DNA from 2 places in the Exiguobacterium sp. 9-2 genome. Region 2 is predicted to be linked to the other one. Evidence: riboswitches for the same ligand, from Rfam matches in the RefSeq annotation. Region 2 holds a riboswitch; the other holds the start of a gene.
The links. Region 2 has a riboswitch for S-adenosylmethionine ahead of VJ374_RS14405 (alpha/beta hydrolase). Riboswitches for the same ligand answer to the same signal wherever they lie in the genome.
Positions count from the first base shown of each region.

Region 1: another riboswitch for S-adenosylmethionine. It lies ahead of msrA (peptide-methionine (S)-S-oxide reductase MsrA); the one in region 2 lies ahead of VJ374_RS14405 (alpha/beta hydrolase).

Region 1 covers NZ_CP142850.1:407,274-422,911, reverse strand. The annotation lists gene VJ374_RS02275 (aldo/keto reductase) at 1-298, shown strand, start outside; gene VJ374_RS02270 (general stress protein) at 410-1,153, opposite strand; gene VJ374_RS02265 (DMT family transporter) at 1,282-1,599, opposite strand; gene VJ374_RS02260 (DMT family transporter) at 1,596-1,925, opposite strand; gene VJ374_RS02255 (GNAT family N-acetyltransferase) at 2,195-2,749, shown strand; gene VJ374_RS02250 (SH3 domain-containing C40 family peptidase) at 2,891-5,446, shown strand; gene VJ374_RS02245 (putative quinol monooxygenase) at 5,502-5,795, opposite strand; gene VJ374_RS02240 (M20 metallopeptidase family protein) at 5,873-7,051, shown strand; SAM riboswitch class I at 7,114-7,217, shown strand; gene msrA (peptide-methionine (S)-S-oxide reductase MsrA) at 7,312-7,842, shown strand; gene VJ374_RS02230 (ArsR/SmtB family transcription factor) at 8,071-8,670, shown strand; gene VJ374_RS02225 (MFS transporter) at 8,685-9,905, shown strand; gene VJ374_RS02220 (DMT family transporter) at 9,958-10,440, opposite strand; gene VJ374_RS02215 (Crp/Fnr family transcriptional regulator) at 10,453-11,121, opposite strand; gene VJ374_RS02210 (DMT family transporter) at 11,137-11,565, opposite strand; gene VJ374_RS02205 (NAD(P)H-dependent flavin oxidoreductase) at 11,702-12,640, opposite strand; gene VJ374_RS02200 (gamma carbonic anhydrase family protein) at 12,732-13,271, shown strand; gene paaX (phenylacetic acid degradation operon negative regulatory protein PaaX) at 13,318-14,202, opposite strand; gene VJ374_RS02190 (enoyl-CoA hydratase-related protein) at 14,276-15,043, opposite strand; gene VJ374_RS02185 (acetyl-CoA C-acyltransferase) at 15,040-15,638, opposite strand, start outside.
Region 2 covers NZ_CP142850.1:2,763,115-2,778,752, forward strand. The annotation lists gene VJ374_RS14385 (M20 family metallopeptidase) at 1-1,139, opposite strand, end outside; gene VJ374_RS14390 (MetQ/NlpA family ABC transporter substrate-binding protein) at 1,162-1,980, opposite strand; gene VJ374_RS14395 (methionine ABC transporter permease) at 2,000-2,650, opposite strand; gene VJ374_RS14400 (methionine ABC transporter ATP-binding protein) at 2,640-3,668, opposite strand; SAM riboswitch class I at 3,755-3,858, opposite strand; SAM riboswitch class I at 4,108-4,209, shown strand; gene VJ374_RS14405 (alpha/beta hydrolase) at 4,277-5,035, shown strand; gene VJ374_RS14410 (thymidine kinase) at 5,119-5,733, opposite strand; gene VJ374_RS14415 (DedA family protein) at 5,917-6,567, shown strand; gene VJ374_RS14420 (type B 50S ribosomal protein L31) at 6,603-6,848, opposite strand; gene rho (transcription termination factor Rho) at 6,940-8,313, opposite strand; gene VJ374_RS14430 (C40 family peptidase) at 8,669-9,346, shown strand; gene glpX (class II fructose-bisphosphatase) at 9,746-10,711, opposite strand; gene murA (UDP-N-acetylglucosamine 1-carboxyvinyltransferase) at 10,744-11,991, opposite strand; gene fsa (fructose-6-phosphate aldolase) at 12,020-12,667, opposite strand; gene fba (class II fructose-1,6-bisphosphate aldolase) at 12,822-13,676, opposite strand; gene VJ374_RS14455 (response regulator) at 13,809-14,183, opposite strand; gene VJ374_RS14460 (DUF2529 family protein) at 14,278-14,787, shown strand; gene VJ374_RS14465 (CTP synthase) at 14,890-15,638, opposite strand, start outside.

The DNA.
Region 1 (15,638 bases), 710 kb from region 2:
CTTTTGCCGCAAGCAAGGTATCGTCGTCGAAGCATGGAGTCCGTTGATGAAAGGACGCGATGCGTTGACGCATCCGATCATCGTCGATATCGCCGACCGTCATCAGAAAACACCTGCTCAAGTCGTTCTCCGTTGGCACTTGCAACATGACATCGTCGCGATTCCGAAATCCGTCACACCAAGCCGGATTCGCGAAAATCTCGATGTCTTCGACTTCAGCTTGTCAGACACTGATATGCAAGCGATTGATCAATTGAACGCTAATGTGCGTACAGGATCAAATCCGGATGATAAATAAAACGAGACGATTCTCGTTTTATCTCCATACAAAAAGAAGGTACTTTTCAGATTTTATCCGAAAGGTACCTTCTTCGATTATGACCCTGACGTGTGATTCCATTCTATTATTTTAGCGGTCTAAATTATTTCCATGGTCTTGCTTGGCAATGTCATTCGATTGATGTTTGGATTGACGATGTTCTTCACCGTCTTGCGTTGCATCCTGTTCTTTTTCCTCGTATTCTGTTTCTGGACGCCGGAAATCATCATCCCGACGCATCGCAATATTCGGTTCTCGGTTTCCATCGAGCTTTTTCGAATGATCGATTGCTTGCTCGTCTTGCGGCATCTTATCGGTACCTGCGCGATGCAAATCAATCTCCGCGTGCTCTTCCTTTGAATCCTTATCAACGTCAAGCGAATTACCTGAGCCAAGCTGTGCGTTAGAATTAGCGTCTGATGACGTATGCGTTTCTTCTCCACTACCATAACGGACTTTTACATCAGGATGTGTGTTGTCTGTATTTAAATGTGGATCGAACTGGATGTCTTGGACTTCAAGTAACAGAACAAAGCCCCCACCTTCGACTTCCGTTTTTCGTTGTTCGATTTCATTATCTGATAGATCAAGTGACTCGAACAGATCATCGACTTCTTGATCACGACCTTTGTTCCCACGAATCCGGTCCATCCAAGACGGTTTTGTTGTCGCGATTTCTGCGTCCATCTGGCTACGGACGAGTGCGATATTCGACTTCTCCTTGACGATCACGTAAAAGTCTTCTTCCCGATGTCCTTGAATGTGTAGTTCGTCCATTTTTGAGATCAATTCGTCTTCTGAATAGAACGTTCCGATATATTGTTTCGTTTTCATGGATGTTCTCCCCTTATTAACACGATTTGTCATGCGTAGCTTCTATAAGGAGTATTTCCTCTTTTGCATTAAAATATGCCAAAAAATATGCGTTCCGTTAAAACGTCATCTGTTTGACATGTAAACGGTCATTCGCCGACAAGTTTTAAACCGATCGTCGCACTTAAGACAAGACCGATACAGACGAGCCGTTTCCAGTCTTTTGATTCGTTATAAAGCACCATGCTGAGAATCGCTCCGCCCGCTGCTCCAATTCCTGTCCAGACCGCGTACGCTGTTCCCATCGGTAAGCCATTCATTGCAAGCGTCAAGAATAGAAAACTGAGTCCGAACCCTGTTCCCATCAACAGTAGATTCTTCGCATTCTTATTTTGATTAAATGTATTGATCAAGACGACACCAAACATCTCAAAGATTCCGGCAATGACTAAATACACCCAACTCATGCTGATTTCTCCTCTCCACTGACTAATTTTAGACCGATGACGCCAACGAGTAAGACAGCGATCAATGCTAATTTCATCACGGAAGCCGCTTGATCGAACAACACGATGTCCGTCAAGACCGTCCCTGCCGTCCCGAGACCAACGAAGACAGCATAGACCGTTCCGACCGGTAAATGGTTACTTGCTTTAATCAATACGGTGAAGCTAACGATGATACAGATGACTGTCGCTCCCCATTCGAATGGTGTTGCCGCATGTTTTAACCCGATGACCCAACCGACTTCAAAACACGCTGCGATAATGATCCCGATCCAATACTTTGCCATAGTAATTGCCTCCTAATAGATGATTTCAAATGAAAAAGCCCGGGAGCAAGCGAGACGATTCGCTTTACTCCCGGGCTTTTATCCCTCCGTTGCATGGACAAACGTCCATGTTCCTCCCTCGGTCCAGCCGTACGGAACCCTAGAGGATACTGCCTATTTCATTCGATACGTCCACCCTAGCACGCCCTTTTTCCCGTGTCAAACAGGAATTCGTCTTCGATTTGTCTAATAGAATTAAAGTGACTTCATCTGAAAGAGGAGGATGCTGCATGCGTTATAAAATCAATGACCAACTTCGGATTCGTCGTTTTACACCGGAAGATGTAGAAGCGGTCCACGCCTATGCGTCACAACCCATCGTCAGCCAATTTCAGTCGTGGGGACCGAATTCCGAGACCGATACGAAACAATTCCTGCACGATGCACTAGAAAGTGAACTCGAGACACCAAGACGTCGTTATGTCTTTGCCGTGACGTTTCCAAGTGACGTCGTCATCGGTGCCGGTGAACTCGTCATTACAGACGTGGAACATAAAATCGCCGAAATCGGATATGTCCTCTCACCCGATGAATGGGGAAATGGGTACGCGACGTCAATTGCCTCTTTCCTTCTTCAATTCGGTTTTGAAAAACTAGAATTACACCGAATCACAGCGACATGTGATCCACGGAACGTCGCTTCTGAACGTGTCTTACAAAAAGTCGGTATGACAAAGGAAGGACAGCTTCGCGAGACGGTCTATTTAGAAGACCACTGGCGCGACTCTTTAATTTACGGCATGCTCGACTGGGAATGGCAAGTCGATCATGAGGACGATGACTAAAATATGACTTCAAACGGTGTGCTTCGGCATACCGTTTTTTTATGCCCAATCTCCTATTTTTTTGATTTTCATCAATTTTTAAACAAGCGCATGCTACACTATTCCTAATGACAAATTTTAAGAATTGGAGTGAACCTCTTGATGAAAAAATGGACTGCTCATGTTGCTGGACTCGCTGCAACATTGATGTTGAGCTCGGTTCTACCCGCACCTGCTTTCGCTGAATCGCCACCTGCTCAACCGACGGCAGAAGTACAAACAGTCACAGAAACGACAGGAACGGCTTATTTGAAAGAGAATACCGCATTGCTACAAACAGCTGACTCTACCGCTGTCATCCAACAACTACCAGCAGGAATGACATTCAAGACGCTCGATACGGACGGTGACTTCACTCGTGTCAGTTGGCAAGAAGGAATTGCTTATGTCGCAACAAGTGCGTTAACGCAAACAGCGCCTGTCTTCCAAAAACAAGCAACGTTGACTTCGAAAAGTCCACTCTCATTAGTCGCTTCACCTTTTGACTCCACCGTCGTGACGACACTTCCCGCTTATCAGCGAATCGATACATACGGCACTTTTGACACGTTCACACGCCTGAAATGGAAAGAGCAATACGTCTACGTACCTACGACACAACTCGAGCAACTTCCGAAATTGGTTGGAACACAGTACGTCAAACGAGCAACTTCCCTTTTCGTTGAGCCGAAGACGACGAGTACGAAGACAGCCGTCACTCAAAATCAATCATTCGAGACATTCGGTACGGTGGGTACCTTTACGCGCGTGGCGACTGAAACAGGTTATGCCTTCGTATTGACGACTGATTTAGCAGATGCGCCGGTCGAAAATTATCCGGAAACAGGACTGCGTTATGTTAAACGAACAACTTCACTTTTCGTTGAGCCGAAGACGACGAGTACAAAGACAGCCATCGTTCAAAATCAAGCATTCGAAACGTTTGGTACGACGGGTACTTTTACGCGTGTGGCGACTAAAACGGGTTACGCTTTCGTATTGACGACTGATTTAGCAGATACGCCAATCGTGAACCATCCGGAAACAGGGGTGCGTTACGTCCAACAGCAGACGACAGTCTATGCTACTGCGACTACGAAAGGGAAAGTCCTTCAATCGATTTCTGTAAATACCTCGCTTCAGACGTACGGAATCGAGGGTTCGTTTACACGAATCAAACGAAACGACGATTACGCCTATGTGTTGACGGCACATCTTGGGACATTAAAGTACTATCCGAAGACCGCACGCCTCTATGTTCAGCGCGCTACACCCATCTATTCGGATGCCAAATCTTCAAGTCCTATCTTAAAGCAACATCAAACGAATACTTTACTGACCGTTTACGGGACGAACGGTGCCTATAGTCGAATCATCTTCCGTGGGATTCATGCTTACGTCAAGACAGCTGATCTCGGTACTGGAAAAGTCTATGCATCAACCGGGACACGATACGCGAAACGCAACTTGTCTGTTTATACGTCGGCTTCGACGAGCAGTAAAACAGTCTATACTGTTAAACGGGCTGATCAATTGACGATTTACGGAACGAGCGGTAGTTACACACGCTTGAAAAAAGGATCGATCTACGGTTACGTCAAGACGACGGATCTCGTGACAAAAAAGCCGGATCTGTATGATGTCTCTGGTCAACGTTACGTGACAGAAGACGACGTCGTCATCCGGTCGCAGGCAAAACTGTCGGGTAAAAAAATCGGTACATTAAAAAAAGGTGCCTCGATCTCGATCTACGGAAAAAGCGGTTATTATACACGTGTCAAATACAAAAATACCTTTGGTTTCGTCGATTCGAGTCGTATCGGACTGAACAAACCGATGGCAAAAGCAAAAAAAGGGACGACGTTTTATGTTCATCTAGATCAAACTCCCCTCTTCTCTGCCGACGTCGCTTACAGTCGTCCGGCCGCTTATTTGAAGAAAGGGACGAAATTAGTCGGTTTGAAATCGATTGATGATGACTTTTGGCAAGTCCGCTTAGTCAGTGGTCAAACCGGTTATGTCCTCAACCCTTATATCAGCACGAGTAAACCCGATATGAGCCTGGCACAAAAAGCGATCGACCGGGCGAAAATCTATACCGTCAAACAGACGACATCCTTTTTCGCAAGTCCGACGAGCCCAAAAGGCAGTGGACTTGTTGAACAAGGCAAACGCGTCTATCCGCGTCACCGGGTCGGAAATTTCTATGTCATCCAATCAGGTTGGACACCTGTCTATCTTCCGGTATCCGCCGTGACGATCACGTCGGATAAACGAGTCGTCAAAAAGAATAATACGCGTGGTGAAAAGCTGATCCAAGCAGCCGTCCAGCATATCGGAACACCCTACACATGGGGTTCGCAAAATGCCGTAAACGGTGGCTTCGACTGTTCCGGACTGATTCACTATGCGACGAACCAAGCTGGAAAATACGGTGGTCGGACGAACGTTCGTGGCTACTGGTATGGTGCGTTCTTCACGAATCGCCGGACGAGCATCTCAAGTGGTAAACGCTCAGATATCGTCTTCTTCCAGAACACCTATACAGACGGTCCATCGCATATTGGAATCATGCTTGATAACGAACACTTCATCCATGCGGGTGGTTCACAGCTGCAAATCAATTCAATCTATGAACCGCGTTGGCAGGAGCATTTCCTCGGCTTTAAATCGATGTAATAAAAAAGACGAATCCGTCGGTTTCGACGGGTTCGTCTCTTCTTATCGCAACACGTCAGAAAGTCATCTCGACGTATTTCGCCACTTGTCGGTCCATCAAGTATAATTCGATCTGTTCACGGTAGGCTTTATAGTGGTCGGATGCGATATGCGCTTCAAGCGCTTCTTCGTCCCGATACACTTCATACAACATGAATTGATGCTCATCCTCGATCGATTGGTGCAAGGAATAACGTAAGCATCCTTCTTCTTTTTGTGAAGCATGATAAACCGTTTGTAAAATCGGGAAGACTTGATCCGCAAGTCCAGCTTTGATTGTAAGTACAGCATTGACGACGATTTCTCCCATGTTACATTATCCCCTTTCGTGATTACCTGTATCTGTACCCATTTTCGCGAAAAGACACACGTTAAAGGAGCTTGAACATGCAAACTCAACTTTTTGAAGCACTCGAACAATTCGAACCGACAATGATCGCGTTACGTCGCGATTTTCATCGACACCCGGAACTCTCTTTCCAGGAAGTCCGCACACCAGAACGGATTGCCGCCTTTTACGCAGAACAGGGCATTCCTCATCAAACAGCCGTCGGAGGTCGTGGTGTCGTCGCGACGATCGAAGGCAAACAGCCTGGTCCGACGATTGCGGTCCGTGCCGATTTTGATGCTTTACCACTTCAAGAAGAGACGACGCTTGCCTTCCGGTCGATCCATCCCGGTGTCATGCATGCATGTGGACACGATGGTCATACGGCGATCGTGATGGCCCTTGCTGCTACACTCTATCCGTTACGCGATCAATTGCAAGGAACGATTCGGATCATCCACCAGCATGGAGAAGAGGTCTTTCCCGGTGGAGCAATCCAAATGATCGAAGCCGGCGTCCTCGAAGGGGTCGATGCAATTTTCGCGACACATCTCGAAAATGATTTACCGGTTGGCACGATCGGATTCCGGGAAGGACATACATTGTGTGCGATCGACGAATTCGAAATCATCGTCCATGGTCAAGGTGGGCATGCCCAGGCACCGCATAAAACAAAAGATGCTCTCGTCGCTGGAGCGCAACTCGTCTGCAACTTACAACATCTCGTTAGTCGACGGGTTGATCCGTTTGAGCCGGCTGTTCTCGCAATCGGTTCTTTCCATGCAGGAACAGCACCAAATATCGTTACGGGTGAGGCACGCATTGTCGGGGAAATCCGAACGTTCAATGAGACACTTCGGCATCAGCTCCGGCAAGAAGTCGATCTTGTCGCTAAGACGACGTGTGCCGGCATCGGTGCTTCGTATTCGATTGACTTCACGACTGGTTACCCGGCGCTCTGGAATCACCCGGATGAGACAAAACTCGTTCAGGAAGCTGCTGCTTTCTTACCGGAAGCATCCGTCATGGCACTCACACCAATGATGGCGGCGGACGACTTCGCACATTACTTAACACACGTCCCGGGTAGTTATTTCTTTACCGGCTCTGGCTATACGGACGGTCGCGTCAACTATCCGCAGCACCATCCACAGTACGAGATCAATGAACAAGCGTTGTTGATCGGTGCGAAGACACTTGGAGCAACCGTTTTACGTGCCTTAAATTCTAAGGATTGACTTTATTTCTTTGTGAATGGTATCATCACAACAATGATAACGAATGACATCAACTTCATATACCCTTATCAAGAGTGGACCGAGAGATCTGGATCGATGACGTCCCAGCAACCTGCGCATAGCAAGGTGCTACGACCAGCAAAGCGAAAGCTTTGGTTGATAAAAAGCGGCGACTCCTTTTGCAACCAAGCGAAGGAGTCGTTTTCGTTTTCTCGCTGTCAGACATACAATGGGGATTTCCCACGGAGAGGAAGAGACAGATGGAAAAAGCAACATTTGCAGGTGGATGTTTTTGGTGCATGGTGACACCATTTGAAGAATTACCAGGAATCGAGGGAATCGTATCAGGTTACATGGGCGGACACGTCGATAACCCGACATACGAGCAAGTCAAAACAGGAACGACGGGACACCTCGAGGTCGTCCAAATCACGTTTGATCCGAGCCTGTTCCCGTACGAGCGTTTACTTGAACTCTACTGGCCCCAAACGGATCCGACGGATGCAGAAGGTCAATTCCAAGATCGCGGTACGCAGTACGCGCCAGCAATCTTCTATCATACGGATGCGCAGCATGAAGCTGCGATTACTTCTCGTGACGCTCTTGCTGCAAGCAACCGTTTCAAACAGCCAATCGTGACGCGGATCGATGCTGCTTCTGAATTTTATCCAGCGGAAGAGTACCACCAAGACTTCCATAAGAAAAATCCAGAACACTACAAAAAAGATCGTGCTGCTTCTGGTCGTGATGCCTTCATCGAACAGGAATGGAAAGATACGACGACGGTCTAACCGCCTCGAACCACATACAGTAGCTGAGACTGATTTCAAACATCTCGTTTTTCCCGTACTTTCTAGTAGAAGGTGGAGGATCGAGATGTCAATGAAGTCAGTTTTTTGTATGTAAACCAACTGCTTTATCCTTTGCCGTTACCCTTACATAAATTTGTAATCGTTTACAAAAAGAAGCTTTTGCTTTACGGTTAATAAAAATTAACCGGTTAAAAAGGAGATGATTGAATGGAACAAAAAGCGATTCATATATTAGAGAACTATGAACAGTTAAAAGTGATCAGTGATCCATTGCGAACAAAAATTCTCATGTTTCTCGTCGAAAAACCGCATACGGTGCATCAGTTGGCTCATTTGCTAACGTTATCGCGCGCAAAGGTCCTTTATCACGTACGGGAACTTGAAAAGCATGACTTGATTCGCCTCGTTCGAACAGAAGAACAAGGCGGCAATCTATTGAAATACTATCAAGCGATTGCCCGAGGATACATTCCTGCTGATCATCTTCTGAACTTCATCGAGACGAAAGAAGCGACTCGGCAATCGTATCTTGAAGTACTGGACCGGGCAAAGACACGCGTTCTTACGGCACCGACAGCTACTTTTTCTCCTTCATCTTCGAACGTCGAGGACTGGATGAGCTTATCACTTCAAAAGGAACTGACGATGTCTGAAGCCGACTTTCAACGCTTTGCTACAAAATATCGTGCTCTATTGGACGAGTTCACACGGTCCCCTTCACTAGACGAAGAAGATAAAAAACACTTCTATATCATGACGACTGCCTTTGCAATTGATGAACCACTATTTGAGAATGACGACGTCTAAACCGGAGGTGCCACATGCTGCCTATTGAAATGGATACGCAACAATCGCTGTTTAAAAATCGATCTTTTTTATTTTTATGGGGGTCCGGTATGTGCTCTGCCCTCTCCCTATCAACCTATCTGTTTGTTGAACAATGGTATGTCATCCATACGCTAAACCAGGCTTCATATCTTGGATTCGTCCTCATGGCCACCTTGTTACCCCGTATTTTTCTCATGTTATTCGGTGGCGTCTTATCCGATCGCTATAAACGTTCGACGATCATGCGCATCTCGAGCGCTTTACGAATCAGTTTCATTCTCTGTCTTCTCGCATTACTTCATACCGATCAGCTTACATTGCTGACGATTTTAGGATTCGCCTTTCTATTCGGTAGTGTGGATGCATTCTTTTCGCCGGCGAATGCTTCCTTACTTCCTACACTCGTTCCGAAAGAACAACTCACTAAAGCCAATTCACTGATTCAGACATCTAATCAAATCGCCCTCTTTTCAGGTCCGATTCTTGGTGGAGTCATTCTCAGCTATTCTTCTTACTCGCACGTCTTTCTCGTGATTTTCGGGACGCTCTGTCTGACGCTTCTCTTCACGTATGGGATTCGTGAGGCTAAGACTAGGCGATCACTCCAGCATTCCGCTCTATCTGAACTAAAAGAAGGGCTGCATTACGTTTTACACTTTCAGCAACTCAAGCAGACGCTTTTTCTCGTCATCTGCGTTAATTTCTTTTTCTTTGGACCGCTCCTACTCGGAATTCCCTTACTCGTTCATGATGTGTTACAAGGAGACGCGATGGATTTAAGTTATATGCAAGGGGCTTATCAAATGGGAATGCTCGGAGGAGCGCTCTGGAGTGGTTTTGCGCAGACGAAAGTAAATGGGCTTACCTCATCGGTCCGATTGATTGGCGCCTTAGGTTTGCTTCTCTTCCTGCTTAGTCAAACTCAGCAGATTTTGTTGTACTTGATCATCCTGTTATCGCTTGGTGTCCTTTCTTCCATCATCAATATTCGCTTCATTACGTTCATCCAGTCTCAGTGTGCGGAACAGACGATGGGACGTGTCATGAGTGTTGTCAATGCATCGTCCAACGGTCTCGTTCCATTATCTTACGCCCTCCTCTCGTTTCTATTGTCGTTTCACGTTTCGATCACGACGATTATGTTGTACTGTGGTCTTCTTATTTTTGTCCTATCACTCTATTTCAGAAAACGCATGATACAAATAGAAGATTAGTCAAAAAAGACAGTGGATTGGAACTCCACTGTCTCCGTTCTGTATTCAATTATTATGAAACACGTTCTACTTGATCCTTTGCCTGTTGTTCCGGTGCCACGACTTGATACCGTTTCAAGACGAAGATGCCACACACCATGACAGCGAGACCGATGAGCTGACCAAACGATAAGTCGATTTGCGGCAAACCGAACCAACCGAACGTATCAACAGCGAGGGCAAAGCTCAACTGCGAAATCAACACGACAGAAATCGCGACGGACGGACCAAGCAATTGAATCCCGCGCATGACACAAAAGACGACACCGACACCTACGAGTCCACCGAACCAGTAGAGTGGTGACACATTTTGAATCTGTCCGATCGTTCCACCATGAAACAGGACATACGTGATGCTTGCTCCGATGAATCCGACGAAGAAAACCAGCGTCGTCGTCGCCCATGCGCCGAATGCATCACTCATCCGAGCATTCAATACCGTCTGCAAACTGATTAACATTCCAGCCAATACGGCACACACAATGCCTATTATCATGTTCGTTCCTCCTTACTCATAGCTGTTACCGTTCGCTTTCTCGCGAACCCGTTCCAAATCGACGATGATGATCTTGCCACGTCGTCGAACAAGAATCTCTTCCTCACACAACTTCGTGATGATCCGGTTGAGATGACGATAACTCGTTCCAAGCCAGTCAGCGACGTCATGTAGATTCGACGTCCGCATCTCCTGATAAAACAAACTGTCACTAGCTTCGGACGCAATCGATAATAAGTAGCCTGCAAATCGCTCCTCGACCGTATAGAGTACGTGGTGCGACGCTGATTTCGAATCGGCATACCACTTCGCTGTAATTGTTCGTAGTAAAAATTGCAGAAAGACGTTCGTTGTATTGTGCTCGCGTAAAATCGCATACGGCACGCTCAACACATCGACATCGGTCACTGCTTCGACCGTATTCAGCACTTCCCGTTCGTTGATGAATTCAGCGTCACCAATCACTGTCAGTGGTGTTTTGAATCGTAAAATCCGTTGTTTCCCTTCTGACGAAGCAGCAGAAATCTTGACCTTGCCTGCGACGATGAAGTACATCCGGTCGATTGTCGCACCGGTCGTACAGAGGAGTTCTCCTTTTCGGAAGGTTTCTTCACGCAACCAAGCGCGCGTCTCTTCCGTTAAAATCGTATCCAGTCCATATTGTTGGATGACGGTTTCCATGTTCGTTCCCTCCCTTTAAGCAAGTGAGAAAATCGCAACTCCTGCAAGCATGAGACCCACACCAACCCACTGACCACGATTTCCTTGTTTTTTTAAGACACCGAACCATCCTTTTAAATCAATCAGAAAGGCACATAAAATCTGCGCGACGAGTAACAAACACATCGCCCATGTCATGCCGAGTTTTTGGATCGCTGTCAGTTCCGTTACGACGACTAGCACGCCAATCAAACCACCGCTCGCATAAATCCACGGTAACTGACGGAATCCGCCGATTTTCCGATCTCGTACGAAGCTATAAATGACTAAACAACCCATCAGACCAACAAAGTGGACGATCAATACGGATAACCACGGTCCGACGCCTGTCGCAAGGCGCGCATTGAATATACCTTGCAGGGCGATGAACAGACCGCTCATCAAAGCAAACACGACTCCTTGCACGTCATCTCCTCCTTTAATCTCTACACTAGAGTAGACCTTATTCGTGCCTCACTTGAAAAGGACAAATGTCCCATTTTCAAAAAAACATGAAAAAACCCGCTTTCCACAAGCGGGTTTACGGGTCATCATTGTATGTTCATGTCGCAAAACGAGCAGTCGTCCGCTTCAGCTGTTCCTCTGCTTCCTCCATCATGCGCGTAAACAACTCAGCAACCGTTGGCACATCACGAATCAAACCGGCAACCAGTCCAGCGTTGACATATCCTTTCTCTTCATCGCCTTCAAGAGCGCCTGTAATATGATACGACTCATTCGTCTGATCGAGAAAAGCAGCAGGTGTCTTGGCTGTGAGCTGTTCGACGTAAGGACCATCAAGGACACGTCGGACAAATCCAACGGAGCGCCCGATGATGCGTGTATCGGTATCTGTCGCATCCGTTAAGCGCGATTTATAAACTGGGTGGACCTTCGCATCTTCCGTCGCGATCAACCGTGTTCCGAGCTGGACGCCGGCAGCACCAAGCAACAGGACAGCTGCTAGCCCACGCCCATCGCCAACCCCACCCGCTGCAAGAACTGGAATCTTGACCCGGTCGACAAGCTGCGGAATCAAAGTGAGGGTCGTCAGTTCAAGCGGGGAATTGATACCTGCCGCTTCAACCCCTTCTGCTACGAGTACATCAGCGCCTGCCTGTTCTGCCTTTACTGCCTGTTTGACCGAGGCGACGACCGCAATCGTTTTGATGCCAGCGGCTTGTAGTCGCTCTATGTATGGTGCCGGATTTCCTGCCGACAAAGAGACGACCGGAATCTTTTCTGCAATCGCGAGATCGATCAGTGCTTCCGTATAAGGAGATACACGAATCGCGATGTTCAAGGCAAATGGTTGCTCCGTCAGGGTTCGTGTCTCCTGAATCCGAGACGCTACTTCATCGACCGACAACGTACCGCACCCAAGCGTTCCGAGTCCTCCGGCATTCGACACCGCTGCCGTGAGTGCTGCATGACTAATGTTACCCATCCCTCCTTGGATCAATGGATAACGAATGTTGAATAGCTCACAAATCGGAAACATATCTTTCCTCCGTTCTCGACTCCCACCGCATGATATACTGACAGGGAATGAATAGTAGTTCATCTTATCCTAGAAATGAGGTCGTTCTGTTATGAAGATTCCGTATCAATCGATTCATCCGAACGTAGCATCCGATGTATTCATCGCTCCTGGCGCTTATCTGATTGGAGACGTCACGATCGGTTCCGAGTCTACCATCTGGTTCAACGCTGTCTTACGCGGTGACGAAGGACCGATTACAATCGGCAAACGCTGCAGTATCCAAGACAACGCAACGATTCATCTGTACGAAGGCGCACCTGTCGTCATCGAGGATGAAGTGACGGTCGGACATAACGCGATTTTACACGGCTGTAAAATCGGACGTCGTTCGATCGTCGGAATGGGCGCGACCGTTCTTGATCACGCAGATGTTGGTGAAGAATGCATCATCGGGGCGAACACGTTGATTCCATCAGGAAAAGTCTTCCCACCCCGTTCGCTGATCATCGGCTCACCGGGTAAAGTCGTGCGTGAACTGACGGAAGCGGACCTCGCGATGATTCAGGAGTCGATTGATTCCTATGTCGATAAAGGTTACGCTTTCCGAAACATTCTCGCAGGATCAACCGAACAAAACACATCTGAATGACACGAATGCGGGGCGGATCGCGTGATCCGTCCCGCTTTTTTATATATCATCGTTCCGCAAACAGCGGGTGTTCTGTTGCATCATACGAAGCGCTACGTTGTGACACATCGTGTGTCTCTTCAAAGATTGATTCAAAGAACCGGCTCGCTGGTTGCGCAAGCAGACGGTAATATTGCTCGAACAACAGTGCCGCATGGTGTCCGCTCCAAGCATCCGGTAATAGTTCTTGCGGGAGTCCCGGATCCGTGAAGAGGAATTTTCGGTACTCATGTACGAGCATCGTCCGTTCGACGAAACACTGCTCATCCGTCATTTCTCCTAGTTGGAGCTGACTCTGATGGACGATGTATTGTCGGCTATAATCCGTGATGAACGTTTCGTAACGTTCCTGCAATTCCTCTAGTGGAAAAGCGCGCTCAACAAGGGATTGGTCTTGCTTCGGACCGTGGTATTCACCGACGAAGAAATCGACATACTCTTCGATTTCGTACGCTTCAATCAATCGTTCCGCCTCTTTTTCAAGCGGGTTCGGTGAAATCCAAACCCCGTTCGATAAGTTGCCAAACCCACTCCACGTCAGTTCTTTGCGGAGCTCATCGCGAATTTGGCGTTTATCCTCAGGAATCGTGTACATCAGCGTCCGCCACTTCCCGTCCCAGTCGTGCGGTGTTGATCTGTAGATCCGGCGCGCTGCTTCTTCCATCCGTTCCACCCCACGTGGTGTCAATGAATAGAAGCTTTTATTTCCTTGTCTCTCGGAGACGAGCCAGCCTTGTTTAACCATTCGGGACACAGCAACCCGAACGGCCTGTTCGTTATGTCCGAACTCTTTGACGAGTCGAATTAAACTCCCGACCCAGATTTGATTGCCGTAATGGCGAATGTAATCGCCGTAAATCGTAAAGATCATCGATTGGGTGTTCGCACTCATGGTATTCACTCTCTCTTCAGTCGTTCATAGTGTGTATCGTTAGTATACGGTTTATTTCAAACGTCGACCATCCTCATCTTCCTTCAAAGCGCGGTGGTCGTTTTTCAGCGAAGGCTTGTAGCGCTTCCTGACGATCAGCCGTCGGAATGACGACTTCATAAGCTTCTGTTTCGAGCTGTAGTCCTTCTTCGAGTGAGACATCCCGCCCTTGATCAATCGCTCGCTTCGCTTGGCGCAAGGCGATCGGACCATTCTGTAACATCTGACCGGCAAACTCAAGACAGGTCGTCATCAACGCTTCCCGGGCGACGACGGCTGTCGCGAGTCCGTACCGTTCTGCTGTCATCGCATCGATTTTTTTCGCCGTGAAGATCAATTCCTTTGCCCGCGTCTCCCCAATCAGTCGTGGCAAGCGTTGTGTTCCACCGGCTCCTGGAATGATCCCGAAGCTAGTTTCCGTCAAGCCGACGAGTGCATCCTCGACGAGAAAACGGAAATCACAGGCAAGGATCCACTCGAACCCACCGCCGAGCGCGTGACCGTTGACGGCTGCGATTGTTGGTTGCGGCAATTGTGCGATCGAAGTGAAGACATTCCGGATCGCAAGGACATTGCGCCGGACTTCTTCTTCGTTTAAATGCACGCGTTCTTTTAAATCGGCGCCGGCGCTAAATGCTTTCCCCGTTCCCGTAAACAGGACGACCCGCGCTTCCGGGTCGACCGATAACGCATCGACCTGTTCTTGCAAAGCGACAAGCGTCGGATAATCGAGACAGTTCAAACGTTCTGGACGATCAATCCGAACGATTGCGATATAGCCTTCTCGTTCTAAGTGAATCATACGAGCCCCTCCCGATCGACGACAAGTGCGATACCCTGTCCGACTCCGACACACATCGTCGCGAGACCATACGTCCGGTTCGTCCGGCGCATCTCATGCAATAATGTCGTCAAAATCCGCGCCCCACTTGCACCAAGTGGATGACCGAAGGCAATCGCACCGCCGTTGACGTTGACTTTTTCGCTTGGTAAACCAAGTGCTTCGATACAGGCAAGACTTTGAGCCGCAAACGCTTCGTTCAACTCGATTTGATCGAGCTGTTCGACCGTCAACCCTGCCCGTCGGAGGACTTTTTTCGTCGCGTCGATCGGTCCGATCCCCATGATGGCAGGTTCGACCCCTGCCGTCGCACTCGCCCGGTAATACCCAAGCGGCGTCAAACCGAGTTCGTTTGCTTTTTCTTCACTCATCAATAACAACGCCGACGCACCGTCGTTGACACCAGATGCATTCCCCGCCGTCACGGTACCGTTCGGGAATAACGGACGAAGTGTCGCCAGTTTCTCACGTGTCGTCTCAGGACGAGGATGTTCATCGCGGTCGAAGACGCTGACGTTACCTTTCCGGTCCGTTTGTGTGACCGCAACCAGTTCGT
Region 2 (15,638 bases):
AGGACGCGAAGTGCTGTCCGTGCGAGGATTTTAGCGCCTGCGATCAACGCTTCATCCCCCGCTTCCGAACGGGCGGCTTCTTTGAATGCTTCTGTATGGGCGACGAGATCGTCCGGACCAATCTTGATATACGGATGGATTGTCGGGATGACTTGACTGATGTTACCCGCGTCCGTCGATCCAAGACCCGGTCGTTCGTCGAGGTGCACGATTTGCCCAAGCGCCTCTGCTTCTTCTTGGAAGAGACGATCAAACGTCCGGTTGAAGACGAGATTGTCGACTTCATTTTGGAAAGCGATGACGTCAAGCGTCGCCCCGGTCGCAAGTGCCGCACCTTGCGCGACCGCTTTGACTTTCTCCGTGACGGCATTCAGCCGTTCCCGTGTCGTCGCCCGAATGAAGAAACGTGCTTTTGCGTATTCCGGAATGATATTCGGCGCATCGCCACCATGCGTGATGATCCCGTGGATCCGGACATCATCCGGTAACTGCTGACGTAAGGCGTTGATCCCATTGAAGAGCTGAATGACAGCGTCGAGAGCGTTGATACCTTCTTCAGGTGTCGCCGCTGCGTGCGCGGGACGACCCGTAAAGGCAAAATCGAGCGGATCGACCGCAAGCGAGGACCCCGTGATCCGCGTTTGTCCGGACGGGTGGACCATCAAGGCCGCATCGATTCCTTCAAGCAACTGGTGTTTGACGAAACTGCCTTTCGCACTTCCGTTCGGCCCACCTTCTTCGGCTGGCGTTCCAAGCACGACGACACTCCCACCGACTTCATCAAGCACTTTGCTGACCGCAATCGCCGCTGCGACACTCGTCGTTCCGATGATATTATGACCGCATGCGTGTCCGATACCCGGCAACGCATCGTACTCAGCGAGAAAGGCAATTGTCGCGCCAGGTCGGTCGCTTGACTTCTTCGCGAAGAATGCGGTCTCGTGCCCTGCGACGCCGAGTTCTACTGTAAAGCCTTCTGCCGTCAAACGCTCTGCATGTAGTCGCGAAGCAAAGAATTCCTCGTTACCGATTTCCGGCGTCGCATGAATCCGGTGGCTCGTCTCAAGATACGATTCCCGTTTTTGTTCGATGTCCTGTTCAATCGTCTCTACCCATGTCGTGCGTACTGGTGTCGTCATGCTATCCACTCTCCTTTAGAATTTATTCGCCGATGTCGCTTAGTGGAACGAACGTCGGGATCGAGCTACCTTTATATTCTTTTTTGATGAAAGCCGCGACATCTTTTTGTTGGTAAAGCGACGCGATCTTTTTCAGTTCTTTTTTGTTCTTGTCTTCCGTCCGTGTCGCGATGATGTTGATGTATGGTTTTGCTGTCTCGTTCTCATGGACGATCGAGTCCTTGATCGGATTTAGTCCTGCGTCAACAGCAATACCGTTATTGATGATCGATGCAGCGACGTCCGGTAAGACGCGTGGCGTTTGTCCAGCGACGATCGGAACGATTTTCAGTTTCTTCGGATTTTCAACGATCTTATCGACCGATCCATTGCCGTCGAAGTCGTCCGGTAATTTGATCAAACCTGCTTCTTGTAGTAACAAGAAGGCACGTCCCATGTTCGTCGCTTCGTTCGGAACAGCGATTTTGCCACCGACTGGAATATCTTTGACGTCCTTATATTTATCTGAGTAAATGCCCATCGGTGCAATGACGGTCGTCGCAATCGGCGACAGCTTCAACTTATGTTCCTTCTTGAAGGCGTTGAAGTAGGAAATCGTCTGGAAGGCATTGGCGTCGATCTCACCCTCAGCCAGTGCCATGTTCGGCTGGACATAATCGGAGAACTTGACGAGCTCGATTTTGATGCCCTCCTTTTCCGCTTTTTTCGCGACGTAATCCCACACTTGAGTGTCTGAACCACTGACCCCGAGCTTGATCGTCTTTTCTTCTTCTCCTGATGCTGAGCACCCGGCAAATAAAATCGTCGTTAATGTTGCCCCAATCGCTACTGCTTTTTTCATGGCTGAATCGCTCCCTTGATTAATGTCTTCTGATTTTTCGTGCGACGATGTTGCCTGTCGTCTGTAAGCCTTGGACTAAGATAACGAGAATCCCGACCGTGATGATCATGACTTTCGTGTCGAACCGTTGATAACCGTACGTAATTGCTAAGTCACCCAAACCGCCACCACCGATGGCGCCTGCCATCGCCGACGCCCCGATCAAGCCGACTGTTGCAATCGTTAAATTAAGGATTAGTGAACCGAGTGCTTCCGGCAGAAGGAAGCGGAAAATCGTTTGAAACGGTGTCGCCCCCATCGCTTCTGCTGCCTCAAGGACGCCTTTATCGACTTCAAGTAACGAGCTCTCGATCAGACGCGCCATGTACGGTGCGGCGTAAAAGACGAGCGGGACGATTGCGGCTTCGGTTCCGATCGACGTCTGGACGATCAACCGTGTCAACGGGATGATCGCAACAAGTAAGATGATGAACGGAATTGAACGGAAGATATTGACGATACTGTTGAAGAATGTGAACAGCGGGACGTTTTCGAGCAATGCCCCTTTCCGGGTGACGACGAGCAGGATGCCGAGTGGTAAACCGATCAAAGTCGAAAATAATAACGACACTGACACCATCGTCATCGTCTGCAAAAATGCTGTCCAGATATCACTGTAGTTAACTAGCATCAGCAAGCACCTCCTCGACGGTCACCTGTGCCTGATCGATGTACTGTAAGGCCCGTTTTACTTCGATCGTTTCACCGATCAGTTCAACAAGTAATGTACCGAACGGTGTTTCCTGTAACTCCGTGATGCTACCGTGCAGGATGTTGACATCGACGTCGAAGCGTTTTGCGACTTGCGACAAGAGTGGTTGTCCGGTGTGGTGTCCGAGAAAATGAATCTTATAGATCGGATGCGCATTCCGTGACTCGATCAACTGACGAATTGATGCCGGAATTTCATCATGCATGACGGAGCGGACGAAGTTTTTCGCTGTCTCGGTCTGCGGATTTGAAAAGACATCAAAGACTGTTCCTGACTCGATCAGCTTCCCAGCTTCGATGACGGCGACCCGGTCACAAATCTCCCGGATGACACCCATCTCATGGGTGATCAAGAGAATGGTGATCCCGTATTCCGCATTGATGCGTTTTAATAACTGGAGAATATGATGTGTCGTCTGAGGATCGAGTGCTGACGTCGCTTCGTCACATAAGAGCACGGATGGTTGCGTCGCTAGTGCCCGGGCGATGCCGACACGTTGCTTTTGTCCGCCGGATAATTGATCCGGGTAATGATCCGCCTTGTCCGCAAGATCGACGAATTCGAGTAATTCCGTCACCCGGCGACGAATCTCGTCTTTCTTGACACCTGCGAGAACGAGTGGTTTCGCAACGTTCGTAAAGACCGTGTTTGCATTCAATAGATTGAAGTGTTGAAAGATCATCCCGATCCGCTGTTTCGCTTGGCGTAATTTTTTTGGTGATAGTTGTGTTAAATCTTCTCCGTCGACCGTCACTGTTCCTGACGTCGGTCGTTCTAACAGGTTGACGCAGCGGAGCAATGAACTTTTCCCGGCACCGCTAAAGCCGATGACACCGAAGATTTCGCCTTTCTCGATCGTCAGGTCGACACCGTCGAGTGCTGCGATCGTCTGATCCTTCGTGACGTACGTTTTTTTGACTTGATGAAATGCAATCATTCCGTTTTCCCCCTTCATTCAACAAAAAAGGTCCCTTCTTGAGAAACAAGAAGAGACCTGGATCCGCACAATGGCAGAATCCACTCCACTCATCTCTCAGACATCTGTCTGATGGAATTGGCACAGTGCTCATAATGAGTCTGTTGCCGAGGTTTCGTAGGGCCAGTCCCTCCACCTCTCTGGATAAGTATTGCGGTATGAAATTCGTATGTGTGTTGTTGCGTTGTTGCTTATGTCGTAAAACTAATTTTTACATTACGGGTCGAACCTTTAAAAGTCAACCAACTTTGCAAAAATAATCCATTTGGCGCATATCGATTGAGTCATAAGTTATGAGTTAGCTGAAAGAATAAATCACGATTCGTCCAGAACGATTTGACAAGGCATTTTCGGTCGTGCTACCATCGTTTCAATGATTAATCCGACAATTCCAATATGATATTTATCAAGAGTGAACGAGAGACCTGGCTCTATGACTTCACGGCAACCTGCAATCTGTAAGGTGCTCCGACCAGCAAAGCGCGGCTTTGGATGATACGGTGAAAAACTCGTGGGCGTCCAAGCAGTGACGTTGACGAGTTTTTTTCACGAATGGAGGAAAAATAGTAATGATGAACTATCCTGTATTGACTGGTGCTGAAGCATTTTATCTTCAAGGTGGACCGATCGGCATTTTAATCTGTCATGGTTTTAATGCGACCCCGCAAAGTGTTCGGGACGTCGGTGAGGCATTTGCTGCTAAAGGATTCACTGTCTATGCTCCACGTTTGCGTGGTCACGGGACGAACGTCCGTGAGTTCGAACAATCGACTGCTCGATGTTGGAAGCAGAGCCTGCAAGACGGCTATGCACGTTTACAAGAAACATGCGATCAAGTCTTCGTCATCGGTCAATCGATGGGCGCGACGCTCGCACTATCGCTCGCCGCTGACGGGATTCCATTTTCAGGCATCATTACGATCAATGCCGCTCTCTCCGTTCCGTCTTATGAAGCACTGTCGTTTGAAGGTGGTCCACAGTACTTACCAGAAGGGGCACCGGATATCAAACGGTCTGCTTTCGAAATCATCTATGACCTCGTTCCGAGTCGTTGTGCATTCGAACTCGTCCGCTTGATGGACGAGACGAAAGGACGCCTTGGATCGATCCTTCTACCGACATTGATTCTTTACTCGGCGACCGATCACGTCGTTCCGCCGTCGAGCTCGGATTACCTGCATCAGCATATCGGGACGAATGATAAACGAAGCTACTGTCTCCTCAACTCGTACCACGTCGCGACCCTCGATCATGATCAGGATTTGATCGTGCGTGAGACGATTCGTTTCATCGAACGCTCGAGCCGTTTCTCACAGGAAACGGGATAATAAAAAAAACAGCTATTCGTCTTCACTTAGAAGCGAACAGCTGTTACATCAAAGGACGACCATCATCGGTTCGTCTTTTTTGTTTATCCTTTTTGGTGTTGCATCGTTTGGAGCGGCTTCGGCTTTCCTGGCACTTCATGGCAGTGGCGACACCGTGGCTCATACGATTCTGAAGCGCCGACTAAAATGATCGGATCATCATAGTTCGCTGGTTTTCCATCAATCAAACGTTGTGTACGGGAAGCCGGATCGCCACATGAGAGACAGATCGCCTGAAGTTTCGTCACAAATTCTGCGCGCGCCAGTAATTCCGGCATCTTGCCAAATGGCTCTGCCCGGAAATCCTGATCGAGTCCTGCACAAATGACGCGTTTTCCGTCTTGCGCAAGTGCTTCGATGACTTGAACGATCTCATCATCAAAGAATTGAACTTCATCAATTCCGACAATTTGTGTTTCTTCCGCTACTGCTGCATAGAGATCACGACTCGTCGCCATTGGAATCGCCACGACGGAATTTCCGATGTGAGAGACGACATGCTCTTCATGGTACCGGTCATCGATTGCCGGCTTGAATACTTGAACGGGCAGTTTGCCGTACTGTGCCCGTCTGACACGACGAATCAACTCTTCCGATTTCCCGGAAAACATACTGCCACAAATTACTTCGATCCAGCCGTACTGATTTATTACATGCATCATCGTCCGACACCGTCCTCTAAAAATAGTCACTTTAACGAGTATAGCTCGAAACGGTATTGAGAAAAAGGGTTGACTTCCGGAAATCAAAATTCATTTTTTCTTTACCTAGAATTTTTGTCCTTTCATTCCAACCTTCATCCATTTCCTGTACACTAAAGAAGAAGATTCTCGCGAAAGAAGGTGTCCCCGATTCATCATCTCTTACATGACATTCTGCACCAATATGGCGCCCTTGGTCTTTCCGTCCTTCTCGCAGGTGGTATCGTGGGATTGCCGGTTCCTGATGAGACCTTGCTCGTCCTGTCCGGTTTTTGGATGCATCAAGGCAATCTACCGCTGTTCGGTACGATTCTTGCCGCTTACGCTGGCAGTTGCATTGGAATGACGATTAGCTACGTGCTGGGCTTAAAACTCGGCATGCCCCTGTTACATCGCGTCGGACCAAAGATGCGCATCTCAGAAAAACACATTCTCTCCGCTGAAGCCGGATTTCGTCGTTACGGCAAATCGGTCTTGATCATCGGTTACTACATACCTGGTCTTCGCCAACTCTCTGCCTTTTTTGCAGGTGTTTCAAAAATGCCGTTTCGCATTTTTGCGAGTTACGCGTATACAGGTGCTTTGATTTGGGTCAGTGTGTTCTTGGGCGCCGGCTACTTTGTTGGTCGTCATATCTCGTTCCATAAAGTCGTCGACTACATCTTGGCACATCCAGATGCTATGCCGTACTTGATCGGGATCGTCGGTGGGATTGCTTTCTCGTTCGTCTTAAAGACGTACCTTACGTACCGTTCGCAATTCAGCCTATACAAAAACAGCCTGCTTCCGTAATGGAGGCAGGCTGTTTTTTAAGAACCGGCAAGTAATTACTTGCGGCCGTATTTTTTGTTGAAGCGATCGACACGACCATCTGCCGCGTTGAACTTTTGACGACCTGTGTAGAATGGGTGCGAGTCTGAAGACACATCCACACGGATGAGTGGGTACTCGTTACCATCTTCCCAAGTGATCGTTTCGTTCGAAGAACGAGTAGAACCGCTTAAGAATTTGTACTCAGTCGTTGAATCCATAAATACTACTTTATTGTAGTTAGGGTGAATTCCTTGTTTCATGGTTGATTTCTCTCCTTCCGCCCTGGTCCATTTGCTGAGCCAGAGTAAGTTACCTTCCTATACTAAACGATTTTTTTACGCGTCGCAATAGTTATTTTTCCGTCGTTGCTTCCTTCTTGACGGTACGCGGTTTAGCAGGTGCACGTCGGACCGTCTTCTTCTTTTCTTTCTCAAGTTCAGCAAAAAATTCTTCATTATTTTTCGTGTCGCGAATCTTACGCAGGAACGTATCGACGAACTCGTTCGACTCGTTCATCGTCCGACGAATCGTCCAGAGCGCATCGAGTTGCTCTTTCGGAAGCAAGAGTTCTTCCTTCCGCGTACCTGATTTGCGAATGTCGATTGCCGGGAAGATTCGGCGTTCCGACAGCTTACGATCGAGATGTAGCTCCATGTTTCCTGTTCCTTTGAATTCCTCATAGATGACGTCATCCATGCGGGATCCCGTCTCGACGAGTGCCGTCGCAAGAATCGTCAAACTGCCACCATGTTCGATGTTTCGCGCCGCACCAAAGAACCGTTTTGGTTTGTGGAACGCTGCTGGGTCAATCCCCCCTGAAAGCGTCCGTCCGCTTTGCGGCACTGTTAAGTTATACGCACGAGTCAAACGCGTGATCGAATCCATCAAGATGACGACATCTTTTTTATGTTCGACAAGTCGCATCGCCCGTTCAAGGACAAGTTCAGAAATCCGCACATGGTTGTCCGGTGTTTCGTCGAACGTTGAACTGACGACGTCTGCTCCCGGAACTGAACGCTCGATGTCAGTTACTTCCTCTGGTCGCTCATCGATCAATAGAATGATCAGCTCGACATCCGAATGATTCTCTTGAATCGAGTTCGCGATTTCTTTGAGGAGTGACGTCTTCCCTGCTTTTGGTGGTGCGACGATCAAACCGCGTTGTCCAAACCCAACTGGTGCAATCATATCCATGACACGAACCGATAAATGACGTGGCTCTGTCTCAAGACGCATTAAACGATCCGGATAGATCGGTGTCAGCGCCGGGAAGAACAAACGGTTACGCGCTGTATCCGGTGCTTCGCCGTTGACGGCTTCCACACTAAGTAACCCTTGGAAACGTTCGTTTTCCTTCGGTGGGCGTACTTTACCTGTGACGACATCACCATTACGTAGATTGAAGCGTCGGATTTGAGAAGCGGCGATATAGATATCTTCAGAGGATTGGGAATAATTGATAGGGCGAAGGAAGCCGAAGCCACCATCGTTTTGCATTTGTGGATTACCAGGGATGACTTCAAGTACCCCTTCGAGGAAATAAAGACCTGTTGATTCCGCCTGTGCTTTTAGAATCTTGAACATCAACTCACGCTTACGGGCTTCCCGATATTGCGGGACATTCTTCGTCTTTGCGATTTCATATAATTCTTTTAATGTCAGCTGGCTCAATTGAGCCAAAGTATAGGAACGTTCAGGTTTATCTTTTTTATCAGTTGTTGGCATGTTTTTCACCTATTCTTTATAAATTCAACTGCATTCAGCATACTTCCATACATACATCAGGAGGTATGTAATTTCTTTCGTGAACTAAAGGTATCATATTTTTTTAAATTCGTCGTCAACAATCCTTTGCGTTTCTTACTTTGTAATATTCAAGGATATTATTTCAGTTATGTTACAAAAGCATCTATTTTGTCTTCTAACTGAAAAAACGTTTTTAAGGGCGCACATGCTAAGATATTCCTGCAGACGAAATTCTTACACAGTTGTAAGGTTCACTGCTTAATCACACACTTAATGATTTCATCATATAACTTACGGACGCAACACACTACATTAAAACGGAGGAATTCTTAACATGAAACGTTTTCTAGCATCGATCGCGACAGCAGCCTTAGTGGTTTCAGGTTTTACATCAGTGGGTACAGGTAAAGTTGAAGCAGCAACAGTCACGAAAGTCAAGATCACGGACAACGGTCTTCGTGTTCGGACAGCTCCTTCTACGAAAGCAAGCATCGTCGGGAAAGTCAACGCTGGTCAAGTCTTTACATACAAAGGCAAATCAGGCAGCTGGACAAAAATCTCATACGGCGGTAAAACACGTTATGTCTTCTCACAATACACAAAGACATACAAATCATCTTCAAGCGCTAAAAAATCAACAAGCACATCTTCTAAACGGACGAAAATCCTGAACGAAGCAGCAAAACATAAAGGTACACCATACGTATGGGGCGGAACAACGACTCGTGGATTCGACTGCTCTGGTTTCACAAGCTACGTTTACAAGAAAGCGGCTGGTAAAACATTGCCACGTACGTCTTCTTCACAATATTCTTCTTCTAAAAAAGTCAGTGTTTCAAGCGTACAACCAGGAGATCTTGTCTTCTTCTCACACGGTAGCGGCATTCAACACGTCGGGATCGCAACAAGTAAGTCAAGCATGGTTAACTCAGAAACAGGTGGCGTTAAATACTCAAGCTTCAAATCAGGGTACTGGGGTTCACGCCTTGTCGGCGCAGGATCTTACCTTTAATTCATCATCTCAAAGCGGTTGAGCATTGGCTCGATCGCTTTTTTTCATCTCATTCAATTCATAAGAAGGAAATAGGATGCATGTCTTCATCACAGGTGCTTCAAGAGGTCTTGGTCGTGAATTCGCTTATCTGCACGATCAGGAGATCACATCTTGCTCGTCAAACGTGAGGCAATGCTCTTCAAAACGAAATTTCATGTCGAGCGATTTGGAGGTACTGCAATCTTCCCATACGATTTAACGAAGCGGAAAACGTTAGCACATTTCCTTTTCCTCTAGGAATTGAGGATGAACGTCTTGATTCCTAGAAACATAGCAAAAAGAGTTGGTGTTTCGGAAATTATCCGAAACACCAACTCTTTTTTATCGATCAAGTCCTCACGTATGAGTCCGTCTCTTTTACTTAATGACAAGCTTCGGTTTTTTCTTAAACGAGTGAATGCCTTCAACAAAGCGAACCGTTCCGGATTTCGCACGCATGACGACAGAGTGTGTCTGACCGCCTTGTGCCGTGAACTGGACACCTTTCATCAACTCACTGTCCGTGACCCCTGTCGCAGCAAAGATACAGTCGTCTCCTGCGACGAGATCGTCCATCATGAGAATCTTCGATGGATCTTCGATGCCCATCTTCTTACAACGTTCGATCTCGGCATCGTCTGCTGGTAACAAGCGCCCTTGGAGCTCTCCACCGAGACACTTCAAGGCAACGGCAGCAAGAACGCCTTCCGGTGCGCCACCTGAACCGAGCAAGATATCAATCCCTGTATGCGGGAACGCCGTATTGATCGCACCAGCAACGTCACCGTCACCAATCAAGCGAATCCGTGCCCCTGTTGCCCGAATCCGTTGAATGATTTCTTCATGACGTTCGCGATCAAGGATCGAGACGACGACGTCTTCGATTTCCTTGTTCTTCGCCTTTGCAACGGCTGCGATGTTTTCTTCAATCGTCGCATCCAGACTGATGTGTCCTGCTGCTTCTGGACCAACTGCAATCTTATCCATGTACATGTCCGGTGCATGGAGTAAATCTCCCGCATCCGCAACAGCGAGGACAGCAAGTGCGCCCCATGTTCCTTTTGCGACGATATTCGTTCCTTCGAGCGGATCGACAGCGACGTCAAGTCGTGGTCCATACCCATTTCCTAGCTTTTCTCCAATGTAAAGCATCGGTGCTTCATCCATCTCGCCTTCCCCGATGACGACGGTTCCTTTCATCGGAATCGTATCGAAGACATCACGCATCGCGCTTGTTGCCGCATCATCCGCTTCATTCTTCAATCCTTTTCCCATCCAGCGTGCAGAGGCAAGTGCTGCCGCCTCCGTGACGCGTACAAGTTCCATTGATAGACTTCTCTCCATGTGTATGTCCCCTCTCCCTTGTTACAAATCGGTCAAATCGTTTCACGCCATACGAGGGCGCCTAGTTCCTTCAACTTCTGATCAAATCGTTCGTAACTCTGGTCAAGCACTTCTGCGTGGTGCAATGTCGTCTCCCCTGAAGCGAGAAGTCCCGCCAAGACAAGTGCTGCGCCACCGCGTGGATCTGGTGCCTCGATTTCCGTACCGAGTAAGGATTCGCCACCACGAATGATGATCGAAGCGTCTTCATGCGTGATTCGGGCGTTTAAGCGCCGCAACTCCTGTACATGTCGGAAACGTTGCGGGTACAACTTATCGACAACGATACTCGCTCCTTTCGCTTGCAACAACGCTGCCGAGATGACAGGTTGTAGATCGCTTGGGAATCCACCGTAGTGGAAGACACGAATATCGACCGGCTTCGCCTCCTGGAATGTCGCCGTGACGGAATCATCTGTCACTTCGATCAACGCACCATACCGCTCGAGTTTTTGGATAACGCTCTCGAGATGGAGCGGAATGACGTTATCGACGGTGACGCGCCCAAGTGCCGCGCCCATCGTCAAAAACGTTCCTGCTTCCATCCGGTCTGGAATCAAGGTATGCCGGCAACCACTCAGGCGTGAGACACCTTTGATTCGAATCTCATCCGTTCCTGCCCCTTTGACACTTGCCCCCATGTTCGTCAGCATCGTACTGACGTCGATGACTTCTGGATCATAGGCAGCGTTTTCGATGACAGTCGTTCCTTCAGCGAAGACAGCGACGAGTAAAGCACTGATCGTCGCTCCGAATGACGGAAGATCGAGATAGATTCGGTTTCCGACGAGACGGTCAACGCGCATGTAATGGACGCCCTGCTCGTTACGTACGGAAACACCGAGACGCTCCAGTGCTTTGATGTGTAAATCAATCGGTCGTGGTCCGATGGCATAACCCCCAGGCAGACCGACGACTCCTTGTTTGAATCTGGCCGCCAGAACGCTCATAAGGTAGATCGATCCGCGTAACTTGCGCGTCTCCGCACCAGTTAACGGCATCGATTCAACCCGACTTGGATCAATCGTCACCATATCGCCTTGACGTGTCACGACCGTGCCGAGCGTCTCTAAAATCTCGATCATTGTCGCGACGTCGCCAATTTCCGGCACGCCTTCTAGAATGACCGTCTGATCCGTCAGTAGAGCTGCAGCAAGACACGGAATGGCGCTTTGCTTCGAACCACTGATTGATACGGTTCCTTCTAGGCGTTGTTGCCCTACGATATGCAAAATGTCCACGTTCCATCAACCTTTCTCTTCGCTACGATTATTGCTGCGTTTTTTCCCAGTCCGCGAGGAACTTTTCAATTCCTTGCGTCGTGAGTGGGTGGTGTGTGAGTGACTCGATGACCGAGAATGGAATCGTCGCGATGTCTGCGCCCGCAAGAGCAGCGTTCGTCACGTGAACCGGGTTCCGGACCGATGCCGCAATGATTTGTGTCGGAATATCATGTACGACGAAAATTTGAGCAATCGTCTCGACGAGGCCCATTCCATCTTGACCGATGTCATCTAGACGACCGAGGAATGGTGATACGTATGTCGCACCAGCACGGGCTGCGAGTAATGCTTGGTTCGGATTGAAGATCAATGTGACGTTCGTCGTGATCTTCTCTTTTGAAAGTGCTGCGACCGCTTCGAGTCCGGCCGGAGTCATTGGAACCTTAACCGTAATGTTCGGTGCGATCTGGGCAAGTTCCTTCCCTTCGCGAATCATTCCTTCTGCATCAAGCGCGATGACTTCAGCGCTGACAGAGACATCTCCGACGATTTCACAGATTTCACGAAGTCTTGTATGGAAATCGACGCCCTCCTTAGCGACGAGCGATGGATTCGTCGTGACACCATCTAAAATCCCCATTTTATGTGCTTTCTTGATGTCCTCTACGTTTGCTGTGTCAATGAAAAATCTCATCTTTCTCGTTCCCCTTTCATCCCTTGAAATCGCTTACGACTCTATTATAGGTTTTTTTCACGAGAAGTCCTACTGTTTTCCATCGAATACACGTTCATATGATATGAAAAAAGCACGGTAGACCGAAGTCTACCGCACTTTAAAGAGGAGTCGATTAAGCTTTGTTGCTTGAACCGAACTCACGCATCTTACCGATGACAGTTTGTTTGATTGCTTCACGACCTGGTGCGATGAATACGCGTGGGTCATATGCTTCTGGTTTCTCAGCCAACACTTCACGAACGACTTTCGCGAATGAGATTTGGTTCTCTGTGTTAACGTTGATTTTTGAAGTTCCGAGTGAGATCGCTTTTTCGATATCGTGTGTCGGAATTCCAGTTCCACCGTGAAGAACGAGTGGGAGGTTTGTAGCGTCACGGATTTCTTCCATCTCTTTGAATCCGAGGTTTGGTTCACCTTTGTATGGTCCGTGAACAGAACCGAGTGCAGGAGCAAGCGTGTCGATTCCAGTTTCTTTAACGATGCGTACACACTCGTCAAGTTTCGCGTACATGACATCACCGATGACGTCGTCTTCTTGTCCACCAACTGTACCAACTTCCGCTTCAACTGAAACGCCTTTAGCGTGAGCGTATTCAACGACTGCTTTAGTTGTTTCGATGTTTGTGTCGATCGGGCTGTGCGAATCATCGATCATGACAGATGTAAATCCAGCGTCGATCGCTTCTTTACATTTTTCAACGCTCGAACCGTGGTCGAGGTGGATTGCGACTGGAACTGTTACTTTCATGTCGTGTACGAGACCTTCAACCATTTTCACGACAGTGTAGAATCCGCCCATGTGGCGTGCTGCACCTTCAGATACTCCAAGGATAACTGGTGACTGCTCTTCTTGAGCCGCACCGAGAATCGCTTGTGTCCACTCGAGGTTGTTGATGTTGAATTGACCTACTGCATACTTACCTTCGAGAGCTTTGTTTAACATGTCTGTCATAGATACTAATGGCATAATGACATCCTCCTCTGTTTTGATCGCTGCTTACACGAACTCGTGCAATTTCAGACTGATTATAACATACTGATTCATCGGAACGTACAGCATTTCGCTTGGTTTTTTGGTTTGTGACGGCGACGTGAAGGATTAACCGCTTACATCGTGAGAAATTTGCACAGTCACTTCTTTTTTTAATTCGAAGATGTCAAATGGCTTCCCGAAGAAGGCGACGACCCCTAATCGTTTCGCTTCTTCCATCGCTTCTTTTTCACCGAGTGCCGTCATTAAAATCGTCCGGACACGTCGTCCGATCCGGTCCTGATGACGTAAAACCTCAATCCCGGTCCGCCCCGGCATGTTGACATCCATCAACAGCAAATCATATGCCGCTTCTTGTAAATAGACGATCGCTTCCTCTCCATCGACGGCGACGTCCGTTTCATACCCTTCTGTCCGGAACAATTGTGCAAGTAAGTTCCGGATTCCCGGCTCATCCTCGACGATCAACAATCTGCCTTTCATCTCTGCCACTCCCCCTCTAGTTATTTCCATTCTACACTAAAGCAAAACTTGCTTTATACTGTCCTTGAGAGAAATACAGAAAGGATGAAGAAAAATGATGAAAATCTTAGCTACACAATTCAACGGAAAATTGCAAACGCTCGCAAAACAGGAAGACGAACTATTCGATGTCGTCCGTCTGCTCGCACAGGCGCTCGTCGGAGAAGGCACGGTCTACGTCGACGCTTACGGTGAATGTGAAGGACTCTATCCAATGCTCTCAGAAGGTCCGGATCAGATGAAACGGGTTACGAAAATCAAGGATCGAAAGACACTGCACGCTGTCGATCGCGTCTTAATCTTTACGCCAGATACGGAACGCTCCGACCTTCTCGCTTCTCTTGCCCGCTATGACGCATGGCATACGCCTTATGCGATCGTCACACTCAGTGACGTGACAGAAACGCTCGAGCGTTCGATTGCACCGCTCGCATTGAAGTTTAATAAAGGATTGCTTCCGGCAGAGGACGGTTCACGTCACGGACTGCCGAGTCTTGCCCTTTGCGCGTTCCTCTTGACACATATCTTGACGCAACTACAAGAGATGACGGAAGAGTGGGATTAACACTTTTCTTCTATAATATGTAGTTCTGAATATAATTAATCAAAAAAGACGCGGTAAACTTCAAGATGCTGAAGGTTACCGCGTCTTTGATTATCTTTCTTTTCATTCACCAAGTGAAGCTTGGATGAAGTCATGGAAGAGTGCTTGTGGACGTTCGGGACGCGAGATCAATTCTGGGTGGAACTGACACGCGACGAACCATTTGTGTTCTGGAATCTCGATGATCTCAACGAGACGACCGTCTGGGCTCGTACCTGAGAAGACCATGCCGTTCGCTTCGAACTGCTCACGGAATTCGTTACCGAACTCATAACGGTGACGGTGACGTTCGTAGACGAGCTCGCTTGAATACGCGGCACGTGCTTTCGTTCCATCTTCGAGTTTACATGGGTAAAGTCCGAGACGGAGTGTACCACCGAGATCCTCGATGTCTTTTTGTTCTGGCAACAAGTCAATGATTGGGTATGGTGTCGCTGGGTCGATTTCCGCTGAGTGTGCGCCTTCAAGATTGAGTACGTTACGTGCGAATTCAACTGTCGCGAGTTGCATACCGAGACAGATACCGAAGAACGGTACGTTGTTTTCACGTGCAAAACGTGTCGCTTCGATTTTCCCTTCGATTCCGCGTTCTCCAAATCCACCAGGAACGAGGATTCCGTCTGCTGAACCGAGCAATTCGTTGACGTTTTCGCGCGTCACGTCTTCTGCGTTGATCCAGTCGATTTCAATATCACTGTTGAAGGCGAATCCAGCGTGTTTCAGTGCTTCTGCAACTGAGATGTACGCATCACGCAATTCGACGTATTTCCCGACGAGTGCGATCTTCGTCGTCTTCTCGAGGTGTGTCACTG